Myxococcus xanthus: one gene and its partners. The main gene of each other region encodes a partner of the protein of the gene in region 2 in a complex. Links are inferred from orthologs where the notes say so. Each region holds a gene or a part of one and is shown on either strand. Other genes may lie near its edges.

Region 1 (7,453 bases), 1.8 Mb from region 2 along the record:
CCGGGATGTGCGAGCTGCAGGTACTCGATGATGATGCTGGTCTCGGCGATGTCGCGCTCGCCATCCACCAGCAGCGGGAACTTGCGCAGCGGCCAGCGCCGCGACCACTCGGCCGAATGCTGAGGTGTTTCCGGCCCGATACAGCGGAACTCGAAGGGCGTGCCGTTCTCGTACAACGCGATGAGGACCTTCTGCGTGTACGAAGAAAAGGGATGACCGTAGAGCACGAGTGACATCGGAGGGCTCCTGTCGCAGACCACTTGCATATCGCAAGCAGTCGAAACCCTATCCCTACCACTTGCACATCGCAAGGAGTAGCCTGGAGAGAATGGCCATGGCGCAGACAGGGCGATCCGGCTGCCCGATCAACCTGACGCTCGAACAGCTCGGCGACCGTTGGAGCCTGGTCGTCATCCGCGACGTCATGTTCGGAAACAGGCGCAGCTACGGCGAGCTGCTCGCGCAGAGCGAGGAACGCATCGCCTCGAACATCCTCGCGGACCGGCTGAAGCGCCTGACGGCGTCCGGCCTGCTGACGCGACGCCCGGATCCCACCCACCGACAGAAGGTCATCTACAGCCTGACGGAAGCGGCCATCCAGCTCGTGCCACTCCTCGCGCACATGGGCGCATGGGGCCGCCGGCATACGCGCCCGAGCAAGGAGCTGTCCGTACGCGCGGAGTTGCTGGAACAGGGCGGCGCGCCGCTTTGGAACGCCTTCATGGAGGAGCTGCGCCACCTGCATCTCGGCGCGCTGCGGCCGGCGCGCTCGGTATCCGGCGAGCTGCAGGCTGCCTACGAGAAGGCGCTGGCGAAGCGCTCCCGCTGAGCCCGGCGCGTCGTCCTCTTCGCCGGGCGTAGTTTCCCCTACCCGCGCTAGGCGCGCTGGGCCATCCGGCGCAGGATTTCAGACTCCATCCCGTGCACCACCTCCGACAGGGGGATGCTGCTGGAGTCCACGTGCACCGCGTCCTCGGCGGCCTTCAGCGGTGCCACGGCGCGGGCGGAGTCGTCGCGGTCCCGCTTCGTCTGGTCCGCGAGCACGGCGTCCAGGCTGCTCTCCACGCCCTTCTGGAACAGCTCCTCGTAGCGGCGCCGGGCGCGCACCTCGGGGCTGGCCGCCAGGAAGAACTTCGCGTCCGCGTCCGGGAACACCACCGTGCCAATGTCACGGCCCTCCAGGATGGCGCCCTTCTCCGACTCGAGCGCCAGCCGCCGCTGAAGCTGCAGCAGGCCCGCGCGCACCACCGGCCGCCCGGAGACCTGTGACGCCGCCATGGAGATGTCCGGCGTGCGAATCTCCCCGGACACGTCCTGGCCGCCCAGGAAGACGTGGTTCTCCTCGCCCACCACCTGGAAGTGGATGTGCACGCGGCCCAGCAGCTCGCCCAGGCGGGCGTCGTCGTCGAAGGCGATGCCCTCACGCTGGGCCATCAAGGCCACGCAGCGGTAGATGGCGCCCGTGTCCACCAGCGAGAAGCCCAGCCGGCGCGCCAGCAGCTTGGACACCGAGGACTTGCCGGCGCCCGCGGGGCCGTCGATGGCGACGATGAAAGGCCGGGCGCTCATGACAGGAGCTCTTTCAGCACCTGGACGCAGCGCGCGTTCTCCGCGGGCGTGCCCACGGAGATGCGCACGTGGTTCGGGAAACCCTGCCCCGCGAAGGGCCGGACGATGATGCCCTTGCGCAGCAGCTGCTCGTACAGCGCCACCGCGGGACGACCGAAGTCCACGAACACGAAGTTGGCGTGGCTGTGCGTGTGCGTGCCGCCCAGCTTCGGCAGCTCCGCGGCGAAGTAGTCCAGACCCGCGCGGTTCACCTCACGCGTGCGGCGAACATGCTCGGTGTCTTCCAGGGCCGCCAGACCCGCGGCCTGGGCCAGCACCGTCAGGTTGAAGGGCATGCGCGTGCGGTGCAGGTACGCCGCCAGTCGGGCATCCATGATGCCATAGCCCAGGCGCACGCCCGCCAGCCCGTGGATCTTGCTGAAGGTGCGCAGCGCGACCAGGTTCGGGTGCTGGCTGACCAGCGGCACGGCGCTGGTGTACTCGGACCACTCGACGAACTCGAAGTAGGCCTCGTCGTGCACCACCAGCACCTCCGGCGGCACCGCGGCCAGGAAGCGCGTCAGGGCGTCGCGGCTGAACGCGGTGCCCGTGGGGTTGTCCGGGTTGGCCAGGAACACCATCCGCGTGCGCGGGGTGATGGCCTTCGCCATGGCCTCCAGGTCGTACTGGTAGCCCTCGCGCATGGGCACCTCCACGAAGGGCCGCCCATGGGCCTGCGCGGAGATGCGGTACGCGGAGAAGGAGCCCTGGCACAGGAGGATTTCGTCCTCCGGCGTGGTGAAGGTGCGGATGAGCAGCTCGATGAGCTCGTTGGAGCCGCTGCCCAGCACCACCTGCTCCGGCTTCACGTCCACGTTCGCGGCCACCTTGCGCACCAGGTGGAAGGACGTGGCGTCGGGGTACAGGTGCGTCGCGCCAGAGATGTTCCGCATGGCCTCTACGGCGCGCGGAGAGGGGCCCAGTGGATTCTCGTTCGAGGCCAGCTTGATGACACCCTTGAGGCCGAACTCGCGCTCGGTCTCTTCAATGGGCTTGCCGGGCACGTACGGCTTGAGCGTCTCAACGTGGGTGGGGACGAGCGGTCGCATGGTGTGAGGTCCTGAGTACGTGGTTTCAGCGTCCGGAGAACACACCGAGCGCGCGAAACTTCGCGTACCGGTCCTGGACCAGTTCATCGGGCGACAGCTCGGCGAGCTGCCCCAGGTGCTTGCGCAGCGTCTTGCCCAGCGCCTCCGCCATCTTCGCGGGGTCGCGGTGGGCACCACCGGCGGGCTCGGCGACGGCCTCGTCGATGATCTTCATCTCCAGCAGGTCCTTCGCGGTGAGCCGCATCGCGTCCGCGGCCTTGTCCGCCTTGGCGGCGTCGCGGAACAGGATGGAGGCGCAGCCCTCCGGAGAGATGACGGAGTAGACGCTGTTCTGGAGCATCAGCACGCGGTTGCCCACGCCAATGGCCAGCGCGCCGCCGGAGCCGCCCTCCCCCACCACCGTGGAGATGATGGGCACGCGCAGGCGGCTCATGACCTCCAGGTTGACGGCGATGGCCTCGGCCTGTCCCCGCTCCTCGGCGCCGATGCCCGGGTACGCGCCCGGCGTGTCGACGAAGGTGAGGATGGGCTTCTCGAAGCGCTCGGCCAGCTCCATGAGGCGGCGGGCCTTGCGGTAGCCCTCCGGGCGCGGCATGCCGAAGTTGCGCGCCATGTTCTCCTTGGTGTTGCGGCCCTTCTGGTGGCCCATCACCATCACCGGCTTGCCGTCGAAGCGCGCGAAGCCGCCGACGATGGACGGGTCCTCGCCGAAGGCCCGGTCACCGCACAGCTCGACGAAGTCGGTGAAGAGGTAGTGGACGTAGTCGAGGAAGTAGGGGCGGTTCGGGTGCCGGGACATCTGCACCACCTGCCACCGAGTCAGGTCGCTGAAGATCTCCGTCTGGAGCTTCTTCGCCTTCTTCTCGAGCTTGGAGATCTCCGAGGAGAAGTCCACCGTGCCGCTGGTGGAGAGGACCTTGAGCTCGTCGATCTTCTTTTCCAGCTCAATCAGGGGGCGCTCGAACTCGAGCACATAGCTGGTACCGGTTGCCATGGCGCGGAACTAGCACCAGGGTATGGCGGCTTTCAACGCGCAAGCGGTTACGCACCCCAGTATGGAGGCACATGCACCCGGCCCTGCCCCTGTTGCTCCTGGCCCTCACAAGCGCCGCGACGCCCCCCCATGCCCAGGGACTGAACACCCAGGGCTTCCGGCTGTACCAGGCGGGGCGCTACCCAGAGGCCCTGGAGCGCTTCCAGGCGTCCGCCCGGGAGTCCCCGGACTATGCGCTGGCGCACTACAACCTGGCCGCCACCCTGGGGGTGCTCCGCAAGCAGGGGAAGGTCTGCGAGTACAGCGCCCACCGGGACGTCATCGTCGAGCACCTCACCCAGGCGGTGAAGCTGGATGCCCGGCGGCTCGCCCGCGCGAAGGAGGACGCGGACTTCACCCCCATCCGGGACACCCTGGGCTGGCAGAAGCTGCTGGGCCGAAGCCCGGCGAGGGAGGCGGATGTCCCCGTGCTGCTGCGCGAGGTGTCCTGGTTCGGCCCGGGCGTGGGCGTCTACGGCACCACCCAGGGGCTGCGCTTCGGTCCCTCCGGCAGGGTCACCCTGTGGACGAAGGAGGTGGGCGATGACGGGACGCCCCGCCAGAAGGAGGTGCGGGGCCGCTACACGGTGCGCGGCAGGCAGGTAGCGCTTCGGTTGAATGGCCGTGCGCCGCTCGAAGGCACGCTGACGGAGACGGGCGCGCTCACCTTCCCTGGCCTGGAGACGTTCACCGACTCACCTTCGGAATGCGAGGCGTGAGCCCCCGCGGGCCTCCGTGCATTCCAGCCATCAGTCGCGAGGCGAGGCACGCTCGCTTTCAGATACGGCCCGCGCAACCCCCTTGGCACCCATGCCGCGCGTCGTCATGGTGCGCACGGGGGCAGGTGGGAAGGGATGATTCTTCGGGGTGGAATCAGGGCGTGAGGCGGATGTGGCGGCGGCCCCCTCTACTTCTGCACAACAGCCAGGACGCTCCCGCCGGGTGAAACGAAGCCCGGCAGGGCGCCCCTTTGGCCCGATCCACGACGGGCCTGGACCTCAGGCCGCCTTGGTCTTCGCGGCCGGCAGCGACAGCGCGTACCACGCCGTGCGGAAGGCCTTCAGCTCGCGCAGGCCCGCCGGGTGACGGCCCAGGGCCGGCGCCATGGTGACGGGCAGGCCCAGCTTCTTCTCGATGGCCTTCGCCGCGTTGAGCTCCAGCTTGCGCCGGTTCTCGCACTTCTCGCAGGTGGACTTGGGGCCCACGCGGTTGACGAGCACCCGCTCCACGGGGAGCTTCTTCTCCTGCAGGTACTCCACCAGCCGCTCGGTGCGGGCCGCGGCCAGCTCCTCGCCACGCGTGACGACCACGAAGCGCGCCTCGCTCGGGGAGGCCAGCGCGTCCTCGAAGCGCTTCACGTGCTTGAGCATCCCGGCGATGTCGTCCGCCAGCTCGCCCAGGCCCTTGGCGCGGTGCTTGGTGAGCACCGCGTGCAGCGCGCCCAGCCACGTCTTGGCCGTCTCCGCCAGCTCCACCACGCGCACGGACGTCACCACCGGCGACGAGTCCACCACGATGCGCTTGAAGCGCTCCTGCACCAGCGCGTCCGTCAGACAGGACAGCGCGGCCAGCTCGTCGATGCCCGGCGGCGCGCACTCCAGCAGGTTGCGCAGGTAGAGCAGATCCGCGGGCACCTCGCTGCCCGACCGGGGAGCGCCCTCGAAGGCCTTCTCCGCCTTCTCCTTCACCCGCTTGCGCAGGGCATTGAACCAGCCGGCGATGTCCAGCTCACGCGCGTACAGGCCCTTGGTGCCCTTCACCTGCGTTTCCGTGTCCGTCAGGCGGCTCTGCAGCACGTCCGACAGCGAGTGCGCCGGATCCGTGGAGATGAGGAGCACCGGCCCCTCCTTCTCCGTCAGCGTCACCGCGGCGGCGGCGGCGCAGGAGCTCTTGCCCACCCCGCCCTGCCCCACGAAGAAGATGAGCCGCGTGGGCGGCAGCGGCGGCGCGGCGATGGGCGGCATGGACGGCGCGCGCACCAGCGCCGGAGGCCCTTCGGCCGCGGCGAACTCCAGCGCCTTGGTCTCCTTGCCACTGGCCCACGCCTTGGCGAACAGCGCCAGGCCATCCAGCCCGCGCGGCGCCACTTCACGCCGGCCCAGCAGGTGCACCGGCACCGTCTTGTCCAGCGCCTGGAACTTGCGGACGTGAGGGGCCTGTAGGCCGCGGCGGCCCTGGCACGCGGGACAGCCGTCCTTGTCCTCGATCTGGTTGACGACGATCTCCGTCACCGGCAGCCCGCGCTCGCGAAGCTGGGTGAAGAGCATGCGCGTCTGCGCCTCGGGCACCGGCTCCGCCAGCGCCACCAGGTGGAAGGCCGTGCGCGCGGGGTCCTTCAGCAGCGCCAGCAGCTTCTCCGCCTTCTGCCCCACCTGCTCCAGGAAGCCGGGCGCCTCGGCCGCGGCCGCCGCCTTCTTGCCCTTCTTCGCCGGCGCCTCCGTCTTGTCCCCACCGGCCTTCACCAGGCCCAGGAACTTGCGCAGGCTCGTCGGCAGGTCGAACAGCCGCAGGGTGTGGCTGGTCGGCGCGGCGTCCACCACGATGCGGTCGAACTCCTCGCCCTCCAGCAGGTCCACCACGTGGAAGAGCGCCACCAGCTCCTCCAGCCCCGGCACGGCCTGCTGGTACAGCTTGCCCATGTCGTCGTCCGACACGTGCGTGCCCTTCGCCGCGGCCTTCGACAGCGCGGGCAGGTAGGACGCCAGGAAGGGCTTCATCAGCGCCGCCGGCTCCACTTCCAGGCCGTACACGCCGCCGTCTCCCTTGCCCGGGACCAGCTTGGTCGCCTTGGCCGGGAGCTTCTTCTTCACCAGGTCCGACAGGGAGCGGACCGGATCCAACGACACGAGCAGCACCCGTTCCTTGGGCGCATCCTCCGACAGCCTCAACGCATATGCCGCCGCGAGCGTAGTCTTACCTACCCCGCCTTTGCCGCCGAAGAAGTGAAGTACTCGCGCGTCGCTCATTGCGTTGTGGCCTTCCTTGTGCCCCCCCGCGGCACCCGATGCACACTCCGGGGCGCCCGAATAGATTGGCGCCGCTGGAGTTGCCCGAGGCGTGGAACATGTACGGCCGGGCACTCCCTGTGGGTGGGAGACCCCCCCAGAATCCCCCGTCCGGAGGTCAAAAGTCAAGAATTGACGGGGGTTTCGCGGCGGGGTCGCCGCCTGGGCGGGCGTCCCCTCCGAGCCAGGCCAAGAGCCCGGAATCCGAAGGGGATTTCCTACCCGTGAGGTCAGCGGATGACGAACGAGTTGGTGCCCATGGCCCCCATCCCGCCGTCGCTTCCCTGCCCGCCCAGGGGACCGCCACCGCCGCCGCCGGGCGCCTGCTGCGCGCGGGCCTCGGCCGCGTAGCGGTTGAGCTTGTTGTAGAGCGTCTTCTCGCTCACCCCCAGCACCTCGGCGGTGCGGGCCTTGTTGTTCCCGTTCCGCTGGAGGCTGCCCAGGATGTACTCGCGCTCCACCGCGTCCAGGCTCAGCCCGAAGGGCAGCCGGAAGGTGTGGCGCTCCGGGCTCTTGCCCGCCATGTCGGGCGGCAGGTGCTCGCGGGTGATCAGCTCCCCGTCGCACAGGATGACGGCGCGCTCCACCGCGTTGCGCAGCTCGCGGATGTTGCCCGGCCAGTCGTAGTTCTTCAGGACCTCCATGGCCTCCGGGTGCACGCCGCTGACGCGCTTGCCGGAGTCGCCGCGGAACTTGTCCACGAAGTGCTGCACCAGGATGGGGACGTCGTCGCGGCGCTCGCGCAGGGGCGGCAGGTG
Region 2 (7,456 bases):
GCTGCACCGAGGCGCACGCGGGAAACAGCGCTCGCATCATCGGTTCCCGGTCCTTGTCCCCCACCACCCCGAAGACGAGGTGGATGCGACGCTCCGGGTAGAGGTCCTTCAGCGACGCGAGCAGCACCTCCACGCCCGCCGGGTTGTGTGCGCCATCCAGCAGGAGGATGGGCTGCTGCCCCACCTCCTCCAGACGCCCTGGCCAGCACGCCGACGCCAGGCCCGCACGCGCGGCCTCGGGAGGCACGGTGACGCGGCGCTCCTGCAAGGCCTCCAGGCAGGCGAGCGCCACCGCCGCGTTCTGCCGCTGATGGGCCCCCCGCAGCGCGACGGACAGCCCATCCAGGGACCAGGTCGCCCCGCGGTACGACAGCGCGCCATCTGGCTGACGCTCGCCCACGAAGTCGCGCCCCTCCAGCCGCACCGGGGCCCCGACTTCCTCGGCCTTGCGGAGGATGGCCTCCAGGGCCTCCGGAGCCTGCCGCGCGACGACACACGGCACGCCGGGCTTGAGGATGCCCGCCTTCTCGCCGGCGATGGCCGCCAGCGTGTCGCCCAGGTACTCCATGTGGTCGAAGGACACGGGGGTAATCGCCGTCACCACCGGGCTGGCGGCGGTGGTCGCGTCCAGCCGGCCGCCCAGGCCCGTCTCCAGAACGGCCACGTCCACGCAGACCTGGGCGAAGTGCCACAAGGCCACGACAGTGCCGAACTCGAAGTACGTCATGGGTGAGGACACGGCGCTGGGGTAGCGCTCCAACACCTCCAGGATGCGCAAACCGAAGTCCGCGTCGGAGATGTCCTCGCTGTCCACACGGATGCGCTCGTTGACGCGCACCAGGTGCGGAGACGTGTAGAGGCCCACGCGGTGCCCGGCGGCATGAAGCGACGCCGCCGTCATGGCACAGGTGCTGCCCTTCCCGTTCGTCCCGGCGACGTGGAGCGCCGGGTACCGCCGCTCCGGATGTCCCAGCGCGGCCAGGGCCTCCTGCACGCGCTCCAACCCCAGCTTGATGCCGGAGGGGTTGAGCTTCGTGAAGAAGGCCAGCGCCTCCTCAGCTGTCCGGGGCGGGCTCAGCCCAGCAGCCCTAGAATCTGGCCAAGCTTCGCGCGCAGGTCCTTGCGGTGGACGATGGCGTCAATCATCCCATGGTCCAGCAGGAACTCGGAGCGCTGGAAGCCTTCCGGCAGCTTCTGGCGGATGGTCTGCTCGATGACGCGCGGACCGGCGAACCCGATGAGGGCCTTGGGCTCGGCGAGAATAACGTCGCCCAGCCACGAGAAGGACGCCGCGACGCCGCCGGTGGTGGGGTTGAGCAGCACGGAGATGTACGGCCGCGTGCCGGTGCGGAAGCGGGCGATGGCCGCCGACGTCTTGGCCATCTGCATGAGGGAGAAGATGCCCTCCTGCATGCGCGCGCCGCCCGACGCGGAGAAGACGATGGCGGAGCACTTCAGCTCGTGCGCGCGCTCGAAGACGCGGGCCACCTTCTCGCCCACCACCGAGCCCATGGAGCCGCCCATGAACTCGAAGACGAAGCAGCCCACTGACACCTGGTGGCCCTGGATGCGGCCCACGCCGGAGATGAAGGCGTCCGGCTCGCCCAGGCTCTTCCGGGAGGACTTCAGCCGGTCCTTGTACTTCTTCGAGTCACTGAACCCGAGCGGATCCTGCGGCTCCAGCTCCTTGTCGAACTCCTCGAAGCTGTCGGGGTCCAGCAGCGCCGCCAGCCGAGCGCGAGCCGTCCAGTAGTGGTGGTGCTCGCAGTGCGGGCACACCATCCAGTTCTTCTCCAGCTCCTGGCGGTAGATGATTTCGTCGCACGTCTCGCACTTCGCCCACAGGCCCTCCATGCGGGACGGGCGGGGCTCGGCTTGCGGTTCGGTGTCGACAGCGATGCGCGGCTTCTTCGAAAACCAGGCCATGGGGTGGGCGGGGTTAATCCGGCCGCTTTCGGCCGTCAACCCCTCCGTATGGCGCGACGCGTCTACAGCTCGAAGGTATCGCCCAGCTCCAGCACTTCCACCGGCAGCTCGGCCAGCTCCTTCTTGAGCTGCGACACGAAGGCGGGCTTGAGGTGATACAGCAGCACCGAGGCGCCGTTGCGCTCGAACTTCTGGAGTTCCAGGCTCAGCGTGTGCGGCGTGAGATGGCCGGAGATGTCGGCCAGCGACTGGAGCTTGTTGGGGAAGGACGTCTCCAGCAGCAGCGCCTTGAGGTTCTTCGTCTCGTTCAGCGCCTTCCACAGCTTGTCCGTGGGGCCGGTGTCGCCGCTCATCGCCAGGGCGCTCTTGCCGTTGGAGATGATGAAGCCGCACGACTCCACGGGGTGGCTCACCGGCACGCTTCGTACGGTGTAGGGGCCCACCTGGAAGGTGCTCCCGGCCCGGAACGTCTTGATCTGCAGCACGGGCTGCCGCTTCGTCGGGATGCGGGTGAAGTCCGGCCAGAGCGCGTTGTTGAACATGTTGTCGCGCAGGGCCCGGGCGCACTCGCGCGAGGCGTGGATGGTGACCGGGGTGTCGCGCCGGCCGATGACCAGGTCCGCCATCAGCGGCAGGTCCTTCACATGGTCGAAGTGGCTGTGCCCCACCAGGACATGGTCCACGCGGCACAGCTCATCCAGCGACAACGTCCCCGTGAGCGCCCCCGCATCGAGCGCCAGCACGTCATCGACGAGGAAGCAGGTGCTCTTGCAGTTGGGTAGCTCGCCGCCGTGGCAGCCGAGGACTCGCAGCTTCACGCTAGAGGTCTCCGAACTTCCACTTCATCTCCAGGTATTGGAGGAAGTCGTGCAGCCTGGCCGTGTCCGGCACGGTCATCCGGTCCCCGTTCCGCTCGACCAGACCGGAACGCTCCAGCCGGTCCACCACGGCGCGGACCGCGGGCTCGCCCACACCAATCTGGCGCGGCAGTTCCCGCACCGCGAAGTCGAACTCCACGCCCTCGTCCAGGGGACGGCCCCGGTGCTGGCAGGCATGGATGATCTGGTGCACCACCCGGCTGGCCGGGTCGTTGTGCAGCAGGTTCTCGATCTGGGCGTCCGCCTCGGAGAGGCGTTCGGCCAGCTTCTTGATCATCCGGACGGCGATCTCCGCATTGCCGCGGATCATCCCCTCGAACGTCTTGGGGTCGATGACCAGCAGCCTCGCGTCCTCGTTGACCGTGGCCGACGCATTGCGCGGCTTGTTGGAAATAATGGCCATCTCCCCGAAGAATTCACCGGGGCCCAGGACGGCGAGAACCTTCTCGACGTCACGGACCCGCTTGGAGATGGCCACCCGTCCTGCCTGGATGACGAACATCTCCTTGCCGGCTTCTCCCTCGCGGAAGAGCTCGGTGCCCTGGGGGAACTCCTTGCCGAAACGTTGAAAGAGGGTTTCCTCGGCGCCCATCCTGCAAAGGAGTCAATCAGCCCACACTCGCCCGGTCAAATTCCCTTTTCTGTGCGCGACGGTGGGACAGCCGCCACGCCACGCGAGACACCGGCGCGGGGGCCGGGTAGAAGGCCGCCCGTGGGAACGACCTACAAGCAGTCCGGAGTAGACATCGAGGCCGGCGACGCGTTCGTCGAGCGCATCAAGCCCCATGCCGCGCGCACCATGCGCCCTGAAGTCATGGGCGGAGTGGGTGGATTCGGCGGCCTGTTCGCCCTGCCGCCAGGCAAGTACCAGCAGCCGGTGCTGGTGGCCGGCACGGACGGCGTGGGCACCAAGCTGAAGGTGGCCTTTGCCGCGGGACGCCATGGGACGGTGGGCATCGACCTGGTGGCCATGTCGGTGAACGACATCCTCACCTGCGGCGCCGAGCCCCTCTTCTTCCTCGACTACTTCGCCACCGGGCGCCTGGAGGTCGACGACGCCGCCGAGGTGGTGAAGGGCATCGCCCTGGGCTGCGAGCAGGCCGGGTGCGCCCTGCTGGGCGGCGAGACAGCGGAGATGCCGGGCTTCTACGCGCGCGGCGAATACGACCTCGCGGGCTTCTGCGTGGGCGTGGTGGAGCGCGCGGCCATCATCGACGGCAAGAGCGTGAAGCCGGGTGACGCGCTCATCGGGCTCCCCTCCTCTGGCCTGCACAGCAACGGCTACTCGCTTGCGCGCAAGGTGCTGCTGGACGACGGGAAGCTGGCCCTGGACTCGACGCCCGAGGGCCTGGACCGGCCGCTCGTGGACGCGCTGCTGGAGCCCACGCGCATCTACGTGAAGGACGTGCTGGCGCTGCTCCAGGCGGTGAAGGTGAAGGGCCTGGCGCACATCACCGGCAGCGGCATTCCGGGCAACCTGCCCCGCTGCCTGCCGGACGGCACGCGCGCGGTGCTGAGCGAGAAGACGTGGCCCAAGCCGCCCATCTTCGACCTCATCGCGAAGCTGGGGAGCGTGGCCCGCGACGAGATGTTCAGCACGTTCAACATGGGCCTGGGGCTCATCCTCGTCGTGGCGCAGGAAGACGTCGCCCAGGCGCTGAGCGTGCTGAGCGGCCGGGGCGTGCAGGCCTTCGAGGTCGGCCGCGTGGAAGCAGGCCAGGGCGAGGCCACGGCGGTCATCGCCCCATGAGCGGCCAGCGGGTCCGCCTGGGCGTGCTCGTGTCCGGCAGCGGGAGCAACCTCCAGGCGCTGCTGGACGCCTGCGCGCGGGAGGACTTCCCCGCCGAGGTGGCCTGCGTGGTGTCCAACGTCCCCACCGCGTTCGCGCTGGAGCGGGCGCGCAAGGCGGGCGTGACGGCCAAGGTGGTGGACCACAAGGCCCACGCCGCGAAGGCGGACTTCGAGAAGGCCCTGCTGGACACGCTGCGCGCGGCGAACGTGGAGTGGGTGTGCCTGGCGGGGTTCATGCGCCTGCTGAGCGCGGACTTCCTGGGCCACTACGCGGGGCGGGTGCTGAACATCCACCCGTCGCTGCTGCCCGCCTTCCCGGGCCTGCATGCGCAGCGACAGGCGCTGGAGCGCGGCGTGAAGGTGGCCGGGTGCACGGTGCACTTCGTGGACGCGGGCACCGACACGGGGCCCATCATCGCGCAGGCGGCCGTGCCGGTGCTGCCGGACGACGACGAGAAGGCGCTGAGCTCGCGAATCCTCGCGGAGGAGCACCGGCTCTATCCGCTGGCCGTGCGGCTCGCCGTGACGGGCAAGGTCACCCTGGACGCGGCGCGGACGCGCGTGGAGGCGCGGGCCACGGAGGGTGAGTTGGCGCTTCGGAATCCCGGCGCGACGGTCGAATCGGCGTGAGCGGACCGAAGGCGCTTGACCAAGAGCCGGCGCGCCCCGGCGTCTCCTCGGGAGATGCTGGCGCTGTCCATCCAACGGAGGCCGCCTTGGGGCTGAGCAACGAAGGGCTGACCGACGAGCGCCAGTCCACCGGGCCCATGAGCGGCCCTGCGCAGCCACGAGACGGGCAAGGCTCAACCGCCCTGCCCTCGCAGGCCGAACGAGTCACCGCGGTCCAGGAAGCCCGCGTGGTGCTGGTCAGCGCCTGTCTACTGGGCGAGGCCTGCCGGTACGACGGCCGCTCCCAGCGCTCCGAGCGCGTCCTCGCGGCGCTGGCGGACAAGGACGTCATCCCCGTGTGCCCGGAAGTGGCCTCGGGCCTGCCCGTACCGCGTCCTCCCGTCGACCTGCGCGGAGGCACGGGGGTGGACGTCTGGGCCGGGCGAGCCGTCGCAGTGGAGCGCGACGCGGGCATCGACCGGACGGAAGCCTTCCAGCAGGGCGCCCGGCTCGCGCTCGAAGCGGCTCAACGCTTCGGCGCGACGGTGGCGCTGCTGAAGGAGAAGAGCCCGTCGTGCGGCAGCCAGCGGGTCTACGAGTCCGGCCAGCTCCGCACGGGCGAAGGCATCACCACGGCGCTGCTTCGCGCCAAGGGCATCACCGTCCTCAGTGACGAGGACCTCTAGCGACGGCCCCTACCCGCGCGCCGGCACCGTCCACGTGTCGTGAGACAGCGGCGCGAAGAGCGCCTCCACCATGTCTTCGGTGACCTCCGCCAGCGTCGTGGGCTGCCAGCGCGGCTTGTTGTCCTTATCGACGAGCACCGCGCGAATGCCCTCACGGAAGTCCGGCCGCACCGTCATCGACTGGCTGAGCCGGTACTCCACGTTGGCCATCTCGTCGTAGTCGCGGGTGCGCCCCATCCGGAGCTGGCGCAGCGTCACCTTCAAGCTGGCCGGACACATGTGAAGCAACGTGGCCCACGTCTCCTGGGCCCACGGCGTGCCCTCCACCTCCAGCGCCTGCTGGATGTCGTCCACGCGCTCGGCCGCGAAGCACCGGTCGATGGCGGCGTGCTGCACGCCCAGCGGCGACGTGCCCGCGTCCGCGTGGAAGCCTGCCAGCACCGTGTCCACCACCGTGCTCGCCGCGCCGGTGCCCCAGGGCGCGCCTACCAACGCGTCCAGCACCGCCTCCAGCCGCGCGGACTCCACGTGGTGCGTGGCGTAGCCCAGCCACATCGCGTCCGCCGCGCTGCATCGGGCCCCCGTGAGGCCCAGGTACGTGCCCGACTCACCCGGGAAGCGCGGCAGGAACCAGCCGCCGCCCACATCCGGGAAGAGCCCGATGGCCGTCTCCGGCATGGCCAGCACCAGCTTCTCGGTGACGACCCGGTGGGTGCCGTGAATCGACAGGCCCAGCCCACCGCCCATGCAGACGCCGTCCACCAGCGCGATGAACGGCTTGCCGAAATAGTGGATGCGGTGGTTCAGCCCGTACTCCGCGCGGAAGAACTCGCGAGACACCCGCTCCTTCTCGTTGACGGACGCGGCCCCCACCGACAGCGCCACCGCGCGCACATCTCCGCCCGCGCAGAAGGCTCGGCCACCAGCTCCCCGGATGACCACGGCCTGAATGGCCGGGTCCGCCGCCCAGGCGTCGAGCGCCGGGTGCAGCTTGCGGCACATCCCGAGGTTCAGCGCGTTCAGGGCCTTGGGCCGGTTCAGGGTAATCACGCCTACCGCGCCACGCGTCTCGAGCAGAAGGTCGTCCGTCATGGCGCCGGGGATATCAGGCGAGCAGTCCCTTGGGTGGATTCATTGGCCCACCGCGGGGGCAGACGCGCTATGGGGAACGCATGACCTCCGCACTGGCCCCCCTGCGTGCCGTCGTCTTCGACATGGACGGCACCCTCGTCGACAACATGCAGTTCCACAACGAGGCCTGGGTCTCGTTCGCCCGGAAGCTGGGCTTGACGCTGACCGCCGACGACTTCCAGAGCCACTTCGCCGGCAGGAAGAACGAGGAGATCATCCCCGAACTGCTCGGCCGCCCGGTGGCCCCGGACGAAGTGGAGCGCATCGCCGAGGAGAAGGAGAATCACTACCGCACCCTGTACCGGCCGCACATGAAACTGCACCGGGGCGCGGAGGCCTTCATCCAGCGCCTGAGGGAGGCCCACGTCCCGGCGGCCATCGCCACCGCCGCGCCCCAGGGCAACCGCGAGCTGGTGCTGGACGGGCTCGGCATCC
Region 3 (7,483 bases), 4.1 Mb from region 2 along the record:
CGTGCACAGGCGGAGCACGTTCAGCAGCTGCTCCGACGCCTGGGCCATGTTCCCGGACGCGACGTAGATTTGGTACGCCTTCTCGTGGGCGTCGAGGTTCTCCGGCTCGACGGAGAAGACCTTGCGTAGGTGCTCCAGCGCTTTGTCGTGGAGCCCGTACTTGACGTAGACGTCCGTCTCCGTGAGCAGCTTGGAGAGCTGCTCGCGCCCCATCCCCGCCGGAGCGGGAGGTGCCACGGGCGCCGGCGCGGGTGCTGCCGCCGCGGGCTGAGGCGCGGGGCGCGGGGCGGGCTGAGGTGCCGCCGCGGGCTGGGGTGCCGCCGGAGCGGGCTCGGGCGCGCGGCGCGCGACCAGGTCCGGGTCCTCGGGGTCCAGCACTTCAATCTGCGTCCAGACAGCCTCGGCCTCGGTGACGCGGCCGCGCTCCTGATGAATCTTGGCCAGCTCCTTGTAGACGGAGATGGTCTTCGACGTCTGGCCCAGGCCCTGGAACGCCTGCGCCAGCAGCGTGAGCGTCTCCACGTCGCGGCCATCGGCCTTGAAACACACCTGCAGCTTCGCCAGCGCGCGCTTCTGGTCGCCGCGCTGCAGGTACGACGTGGCCAGCTCCTTCGACAGCGGAAGGTTGTCCGGCTCCAGCGCGGACAGCCGCTCGGCCACGCGGAGCCAGTCATCCGCGCGGCTGTTGCGCTTGAGGTACTCGGCGGCGCGCTTGAACTCCTGGGCCGCCTCGCGCGTCATGTTCTCGCGCGCATACAGCTCCGCCAGCTTGATCTTCGACGCCACGTTCTCCGGGTCGAGATCCACCATCTTCTTCAAGGTATCGAGCGACGACTTCGTGTCGCCCGCCTTGTCGTAGTGGTTGGCGACAATCTGGAAGTACGCCATCGCCTCGGACATCAGCCCGAGCTGCTGGTGAAGCTCCGCCAGCTTGAGGTTCACCTCCAGCAGGTTCGGATTGAGCTTGAGGACCTGCTTGTAGAGCGCGACGGCCTTGAGGAAGAAGCCGTCCGACGAGTAGCTCTCCGCGACCTTGGTGAAGAAATGGGCGGCCTGCGGGTTGTCGTTCTTCTTCTGGTACAGCTCCCCCATCTTCTGGAGGACCCGGATGTCCTTCGGGTCGACCTCCAGGACCTTCTGGTACTCCTTGATGGCTTTGTCGTAGGCGCCCTTCGCGACGAGCTTCGCGGCGGCTTCGATGATCTTGTTCTTGTCCATCGAGCGGTGGGCTTCCAGCAGGCCGAAACCCCTTGAACTTCGCGGGTTTCCATCCTCAGCAAGGGGGAGTGTCGGAGGCTAACGGAAAGCTCCGACGCGGGTCAAGAAACGGCCCGGCTCCCCCCCGGGGCCGGATCACCTGCTCGCGTGGCGGCCCGACAAGCGGGAATCCACACCAAGTGTAGGGATGCTACGGCGTCTCCTCGACGGCCTTCTTGAGCCGCCGGGAGCCCGTCTCGCTCGCGAGCAAGCGCTCCACGAACCGGGTGTCGTAATTGCCCTCCTGGAAGGACTCTTCCGCGAGTGCAGCCCGGTGGAACGGGATGTTGGTGCGGATGCCTTCCACGACGTACTCGCCCAGGGCGCGCTGCATGCGGCGGATGGCCGTGGCCCGGTCATCCGCGTGGACGATGAGCTTCGACAGCAGGCTGTCGTAGTACGGCAGCACCGTGTAGTTCTCGTAGGCGCCCGAGTCCACGCGCACCCCATAGCCGCCCGGCACGCTGTAGCCGGTAATCTTCCCGGGCCAAGGGGCGAAGGTGATGGGGTCCTCGGCGTTCACCCGGCACTCGATGGCGTGGCCACGAATCTGGATGTCCTCCTGCTTGAAGCGCAGGGGTTCCCCGTAGGCCAGGCGGATCTGCTCGCTCACCAGATCCACGCCCGTGACGAGCTCCGTCACCGGGTGCTCCACCTGGATTCGCGTGTTCATCTCCATGAAGTAGAACTCGCCGCGCTCGTCGAGCAGGTACTCGATGGTGCCCACGTTGTTGTACGCGAGCCTGCGCATGGCGTTCACGGACACCTCGCCCATGCGCTTGCGCAGCTCAGGCGTCAGCGCCGGCGACGGGCTCTCCTCGATGAGCTTCTGGTGCCGGCGCTGCACCGAGCACTCACGCTCGTTGAGGTGGACGATGTTGCCGTGCTCGTCCGCGACAATCTGGATTTCGATGTGGCGAGGCTTCTCCACGTAGCGCTCGATGTAGAGGTCGCCATTGGAGAACGACGCCACGGCCTCCGCCTGCGCGGTGGAGAACGCCTGCGCCAGCGCGCCCGGCTCGCGGACGATCTTCATCCCCTTGCCACCGCCACCAGCGGCCGCCTTGAGGATGACGGGGAAGCCAATCTCGCGGGCGAAGGCCTCCGCCTCACGCGGGTCCTTCACGGTGCCCGGGCTGCCCGGAAGCAGTGGCAGTCCCGCCTCGCGCGCGGCCTGGCGGGCACGCACCTTGTTGCCCATCAGCCGGAGCATCTCCGGCCGGGGGCCAATGAAGCGGATCTTGCAGTTCTCGCAGACCTCCGCGAACTCGGCGTTCTCCGACAGGAAGCCGTAGCCCGGGTGGATGGCGTCCGCGCGGGTGATTTCGGCGGCGGACAGCAGCTGCGGGACGTTGAGGTAGCTCTCCTTGGACGCCGGCGGGCCGATGCACACCGCCTCGTCTGCGAAGCGGACATGGAGCGCGTTGGCGTCCGCCGTGGAGTGCACCGCGACCGTTGCGATGCCCAACTCCCGGCAGGCGCGGATGACCCGCAGGGCAATCTCCCCGCGGTTGGCGATCAGCACCTTCTTGAACACGTGGGTGTCTCCGTCAGGGCCGTCATGAGGAGCGGCTCGCCCGTGGGACACGGGCGGCGCGCGGACCTCTTCGTCAGGCCACTTCGATGCGGAACAGCGCCTGGCCGAACTCCACCGGCCGGCCGTTCTCCACGAGGATCTCCGCCACCCGGCCGGAGACCTCGGACTCAATCTCGTTCATCAGCTTCATCGCTTCGATGATGCAGAGCACCTGGCCCTTCTTCACCAGGGAGCCCACATCCACGAAGGGAGGCTGGTCCGGCGCCGGGGTCCGGTAGAACGTCCCCACGAAGGGGCTCGTCACCTGGTGGCCGGGCTTCTCCACCGGCTTCTCGGCGGCCGGAGCCGGCGCCGCGGGAGCAGCGGCCGGTGCCGGAGCGGCAACGCGAGGAGCGGCCGGGGCGGTGTATTCCACCCCGGCACTCGCGGCGACGGGAGCCGGCGCGGCGTGATGGACGATGGTCGTCTCGGGCCCCTGGCCGCGGCGGATGAAGAGCTTCTCCTCGCCGCGCTTCCAGACCAGCCGCGTGACGTCAGAGGACTCAAGAATCTCCACGATCTGCCGCAGGGCTTCCACGTCCAGGGACGTGCTCCCCGTGTCAGCGGGACCGCTCGAGGCGGCCTCCGTCCGCGCGGGCGACTGGGCCCGGGTCGACTTGCGCTTCGTTGCCATATCTCGCGTCCCCTTCCCTCCGGCGTCGCTGCCGAGCTGCGAACTAGCCCCTGGTGGCCACGCGCGTCAGGTACTTGCCGTCGCGCGTATCAATCTTCAGCACGTCGCCCTCTTCGATGAAGAGCGGGACGTTGACGGAGTAGCCGGTCTCCAGAACGGCGGGCTTCAGCGCGCCGGAGACGGTATCGCCGCGGATGCCCGGGTCACACTGGGTGACCTTGAGGTCCACGGAGTTCGGCAGCGTCACACCAATGGCCTTGCCATTGTAGAAGAGGACACTGACGTTGATGTTCTCCTTCAGGAAGTTCTTCGCCTCTCCGAGCACCTTCTCACCGAGGAAGGTCTGCTCGTAGTTGCGGGTGTCCATGAAGTAGAACTCTTCGCCCTGGACATAGAGGTACTGCATGTCCTTCTCTTCGATGTCGGGCTTGCCCACCTTCTCGCCGGACTTCAGCGTGGGCTGGAGCACGCGGCCCGTCAGGAGGCTACGAATCGTGGTGCGCACGAACGCGGAGCCCTTGCCGGGCTTGACGTGCTGGAAATCGGCGATTTCAAACGGCTCACCGTCGATTTCGATCTTCAGACCCTTGCGGAACTCGGACGTATCGATGACACCGGCCATGGGGACCGACTCCTTACAGACTCGCAGCAGCGAAAGCTTGAAAAGTCCGGGGTGTCTAGCCCATGCGCCCCTTCCATGGAAGGGGAAAGCAGCGGCGGAAGCGTCGCCTGGATGACTGCTGGCCGGGCATCCGACTAGAGCTCGGCGCGCACCTTGGGTGCGGTGACGCGCAGCACGTAGCGGCCCTTGCCGAAGTTGCCATCCGCGTGAAGGGCGAGCACCAGGAAGTAGTCCGGTGACACCAGCCGCATCACGGTCAGCACCTTCTCACTGTTGACGCTGACCTCACTCACGGTGCCCGTCTTGAGGGTCTCCGCGGCGTTGCGCAGCTGAGTGAGGAGGTTGGCGTACTCCACCCAGGCGCCGTTGAGGTCCAGCTCGGCGCTCTCGTCCTTCTGGAACGTGTCGACGGAGATGCCATCGAAGCCCATCACGCTGCACGCGAGGGCTCCATCGACCTGGTTGACCACCGACTCGAGGTGCGTGCGGAAGGACATGGGCAGAGGCTCTTAGAAAGACGGCCGGGGCCCAGTCAAGGGCCCCGGCGGGCATTGGGACTACGTTTCCTCGGGCTCGGAACACTCGGGAGGGAAGCCATCCTGCCCACCCGGAAGCCCACAGGGCCCGGTGGCCTCGAGCTGCGTTCCCACCGGGCAAGTGAAGCCCGAATCGTAGAAAGTGACGGGGTACGTGGCCTCGTTCGACTCGGTCGACTTGCCGTTGATGGTCTTGCCGATCAGCTTCAGTCGAACGACGACGCTTACGGGCGCAGTACCCCCACCGCCGTAATAGGCGGCGAGGTCAGCGCTCGCATTGGCCCCCAGCAGATCCAGGACCGCGCTGCTGCTCTGCGTCGCGTTCGCAGGCAGGTTGAAGTAGTACGGGTAGACGTCACTCCTGAGCGTCGGCCCCGTGCCTTGCGTTTCGTAGTTCAGCTCGACGTTGGTGACGTAGATGGAAGACTCGTCGCCACCGCCTGTAACGGGGGCATCACCGACGACGACCTCCTGAGAGGAGAGACTGTTCCGTACCTGGAACGCAGCCAGGTAACGGCCCGACGTCGCGAGGTCCAGTGACCCGCCAGGACTGGCGAGCCCCGACTGATTGACCGCACAGGCAGCATCCGGAATGAACGCGTTGAACAACTGGATGTCCGGAGGACTGTCAACACATCCAGTCATGGCCAGCGCCAACGGCACCGCGAGATAGAAGTTCTTCATGAGCGAACGCTCTCCTGCAAGAGGACGCAAAGGAAACCCTACAGGGTCTGCGCGATGGTCTGCCGGTTGAGAATGCGGGGCGTGATGAAGATGAGCAGTTCCTGCCGGGTGTCGGTCTCCGAGTTGTTCTTGAAGAGCAGGCCCAGCACCGGAATCCGCGACAGGAACGGCACCGAATTGACCTGCGTTGCGCCGCGGCGAACGTAGATGCCACCGATGACCGTCGTGTCGCCATCCTTCACGAGCACCTGGGTGTTGGCTTCCTTGCGCTGAATGGAAGGCTGACCGTTGGCACCCGTGCTGGACGGGTCAGGCTGGTTGTTGGACGCATTGATGGACATCAGAACGCTGCCATCCTGGGTGATGTGCGGCGTCACCTCCAACGACAGACGCGCTTCCACGAAGGTGGTGTTCACACCCTGCGCCGACGTCTGGCTGAAGGGAATGGACACACCCTGGCTGATGCGGGCCGTGTTGTTGTCCAGCGTCGTCACCTTCGGCGCGGAGATGGTCTTCACCGAGCCCTCGTTCTCTGCCGCAGACAGACGCAGGTTGAGCTGAAGCGCCCCGCCCGCCGAACCGAACGTGAATCCCATGGCGCCGCCCACACCCTGTCCAGTACCAGTGGGCAGATTGACCGCAAAGTTCGGATTATCAGGGAGACCTGCGCCGGTCCCCGTAACGCCACCCGTCACGGCCAGGTTGTTCGGGAAGATGAGACCAGTTGAGTTTCCAGTCGCCTGCCCCGCGCGAGCCTGACCACCCCACTGAACGCCCAGCGACCGGCTAAAGCTGGTGTTGGCTTCTACGATGCGGCTCTCGATGAGCACTTGCGGCGTCTGCGTATCCAGGCTGCGCACCAGCGAGCGGGCGCGCTCCGTGTTGGAACGCACGTCCTTGACGATGAGGACGTTGGTGCGCTGATCCACCGTCACCGAACCTCGCTCACTCAGCACGTCCTTCACCCTCGCCGCCATATCGGCAGCCACGGCGTAGTTGACCGGGATGAGGTTGACCATCAGGTCCTCCTGCCGCTGGAGCGACGCCTTGCGCTCTTGACGCAGCCGGGCCTCCTCCTCGAGCGTCTTCAGGGGAGCGATTCGGATGATGTTGCCGAACTCCTCCTTGCCCAGCGCCTTGGTACGGAGGACGAGATCCAGCGCCTGATCCCAGGGGACATTGCGCAGGCGGATGGTCACCTTGCCACTGACATCATCCGCCACCACGATGTTCTTCTTGGAGATCTCCGCGATGACGCGGAGGAGATTCTGGATGTCGATGTCCTTGAACTCGAAGGATACGCGCTTCCCACGGTAGCGGGCCTGCTGGGGCGCGCCCTCTGCGGCGTAGGCAGGCGCCTCGGTGGTGAAGCCAGCGGTACGCTGAGCCACGGCCACCTCCTCCGTCTTCACGCCCTTCACATCCAGACGCCACGACAGCGTTCCCGCGCTCTGGGATACCTTTTCTTCAATGGCACCATCGGCGGCCACCACAAGACGCACCTTGCCGCCCTCTCCCGGAACACTGAAGGCGCTGATCATCTTCACCGGCGTATCCAACGCACTGGTGTCGAGGCTGCGCTCGAACTTCTTCGGAAGGCGCGCGTTTTCCAGCGTCAGCACCGCGCTGCGAGGATCCGGCCGGTCCACCTTCCACGCGGAGGTGCCCGACAGCTTCATCACAATGCGGCCCCCCGCGCTGCTCTCCTCGAAGCGCACGTCCTTCACCTCGACCACGGGGGAGGCTTCGGACTTCACGGGCGCCTGACGCAGCGGCTCGACTTCTGCCACGGAGGCTACGACTGCCTGGGTCTCAACGGCCGGCGCAGCCTTCCGCGCAACCGCACGTCCAAGCACCACCTCGAGGCCACGGTTCGCGCGGTCCACTCGGTAGGCAGGCATCGTTCCGCGCACGTCCAGCACCAGGCGAACCTTGTCTGCATGCGCGCCCACACGTACATCGCGCAGCGCCCCCGACTTCACGCGAGGAGCACGCGTCGCGAGGCCGACACCAAACAGGTCGACCGCGAGCCGAGGCGGGTCGGCAAGCTCCAGTACCTCGTAGCGGGCGATGTCACCATCCGCACGAATGCTGAGCGTATCGTCCGCGAACGACATGGCAGTGATGTGCTGGGCCGGATTCGACACCTCCCGCTCATCAGCCTCGGCAGCCAC

The links. The genes of interacting proteins can lie anywhere in the genome.
Region 1: the proteins of accD (region 2) and BHS09_RS20280 are in contact, whole or in part, in a solved structure (PDB 8UXZ), measured with the Escherichia coli proteins. The link is inferred for Myxococcus xanthus from one-to-one orthologs.
Region 3: the proteins of accD (region 2) and accB are in contact, whole or in part, in a solved structure (PDB 8UXZ), measured with the Escherichia coli proteins. The link is inferred for Myxococcus xanthus from one-to-one orthologs.

The regions. Positions count from the first base shown.
Region 1 is NZ_CP017174.1:4,924,629-4,932,081, forward strand. What follows is about bases 1,668-4,625. They hold BHS09_RS20280 (acetyl-CoA carboxylase carboxyltransferase subunit alpha), read right to left. Parts: upstream 3,652-4,625; coding sequence 2,683-3,651; downstream 1,668-2,682. Other genes in these bases: hisC (histidinol-phosphate transaminase), read right to left, coding at 1,668-2,657; BHS09_RS20285 (tetratricopeptide repeat protein), read left to right, coding at 3,723-4,409. Also shown: BHS09_RS20260 (glutathione S-transferase family protein), read right to left, coding at 1-236; BHS09_RS20265 (winged helix-turn-helix transcriptional regulator), read left to right, coding at 329-829; cmk ((d)CMP kinase), read right to left, coding at 877-1,569; more of hisC, read right to left, coding at 1,566-1,667; BHS09_RS20290 (ArsA family ATPase), read right to left, coding at 4,689-6,656; enhancer binding protein Nla6, read right to left, coding at 6,926-7,453. UniProt on the Escherichia coli protein: Component of the acetyl coenzyme A carboxylase (ACC) complex. First, biotin carboxylase catalyzes the carboxylation of biotin on its carrier protein (BCCP) and then the CO(2) group is transferred by the carboxyltransferase to acetyl-CoA to form malonyl-CoA.
Region 2 is NZ_CP017174.1:3,120,811-3,128,266, reverse strand. The notes cover bases 1-2,961. They hold accD (acetyl-CoA carboxylase, carboxyltransferase subunit beta), read right to left. Parts: upstream 1,927-2,961; coding sequence 1,075-1,926; downstream 1-1,074. Other genes in these bases: BHS09_RS13280 (Crp/Fnr family transcriptional regulator), read right to left, coding at 2,746-2,961; BHS09_RS13285 (MBL fold metallo-hydrolase), read right to left, coding at 1,989-2,744; BHS09_RS13295 (bifunctional folylpolyglutamate synthase/dihydrofolate synthase), read right to left, coding at 1-1,003. Also shown: more of BHS09_RS13280, read right to left, coding at 2,962-3,396; purM (phosphoribosylformylglycinamidine cyclo-ligase), read left to right, coding at 3,517-4,554; purN (phosphoribosylglycinamide formyltransferase), read left to right, coding at 4,551-5,225; BHS09_RS13265 (2-thiouracil desulfurase family protein), read left to right, coding at 5,312-5,890; BHS09_RS13260 (enoyl-CoA hydratase/isomerase family protein), read right to left, coding at 5,900-6,982; BHS09_RS13255 (HAD family hydrolase), read left to right, coding at 7,063-7,456.
Region 3 is NZ_CP017174.1:7,215,698-7,223,180, forward strand. The notes cover bases 1,668-4,655. They hold accB (acetyl-CoA carboxylase biotin carboxyl carrier protein), read right to left. Parts: upstream 3,468-4,655; coding sequence 2,868-3,467; downstream 1,668-2,867. Other genes in these bases: accC (acetyl-CoA carboxylase biotin carboxylase subunit), read right to left, coding at 1,668-2,794; efp (elongation factor P), read right to left, coding at 3,511-4,089; BHS09_RS29630 (roadblock/LC7 domain-containing protein), read right to left, coding at 4,224-4,586; BHS09_RS29635 (hypothetical protein), read right to left, coding at 4,647-4,655. Also shown: type IV pili formation protein SgmX, read right to left, coding at 1-1,218; more of accC, read right to left, coding at 1,409-1,667; more of BHS09_RS29635, read right to left, coding at 4,656-5,309; type IV pilus secretin PilQ, read right to left, coding at 5,348-7,483. UniProt on the Escherichia coli protein: This protein is a component of the acetyl coenzyme A carboxylase complex; first, biotin carboxylase catalyzes the carboxylation of the carrier protein and then the transcarboxylase transfers the carboxyl group to form malonyl-CoA.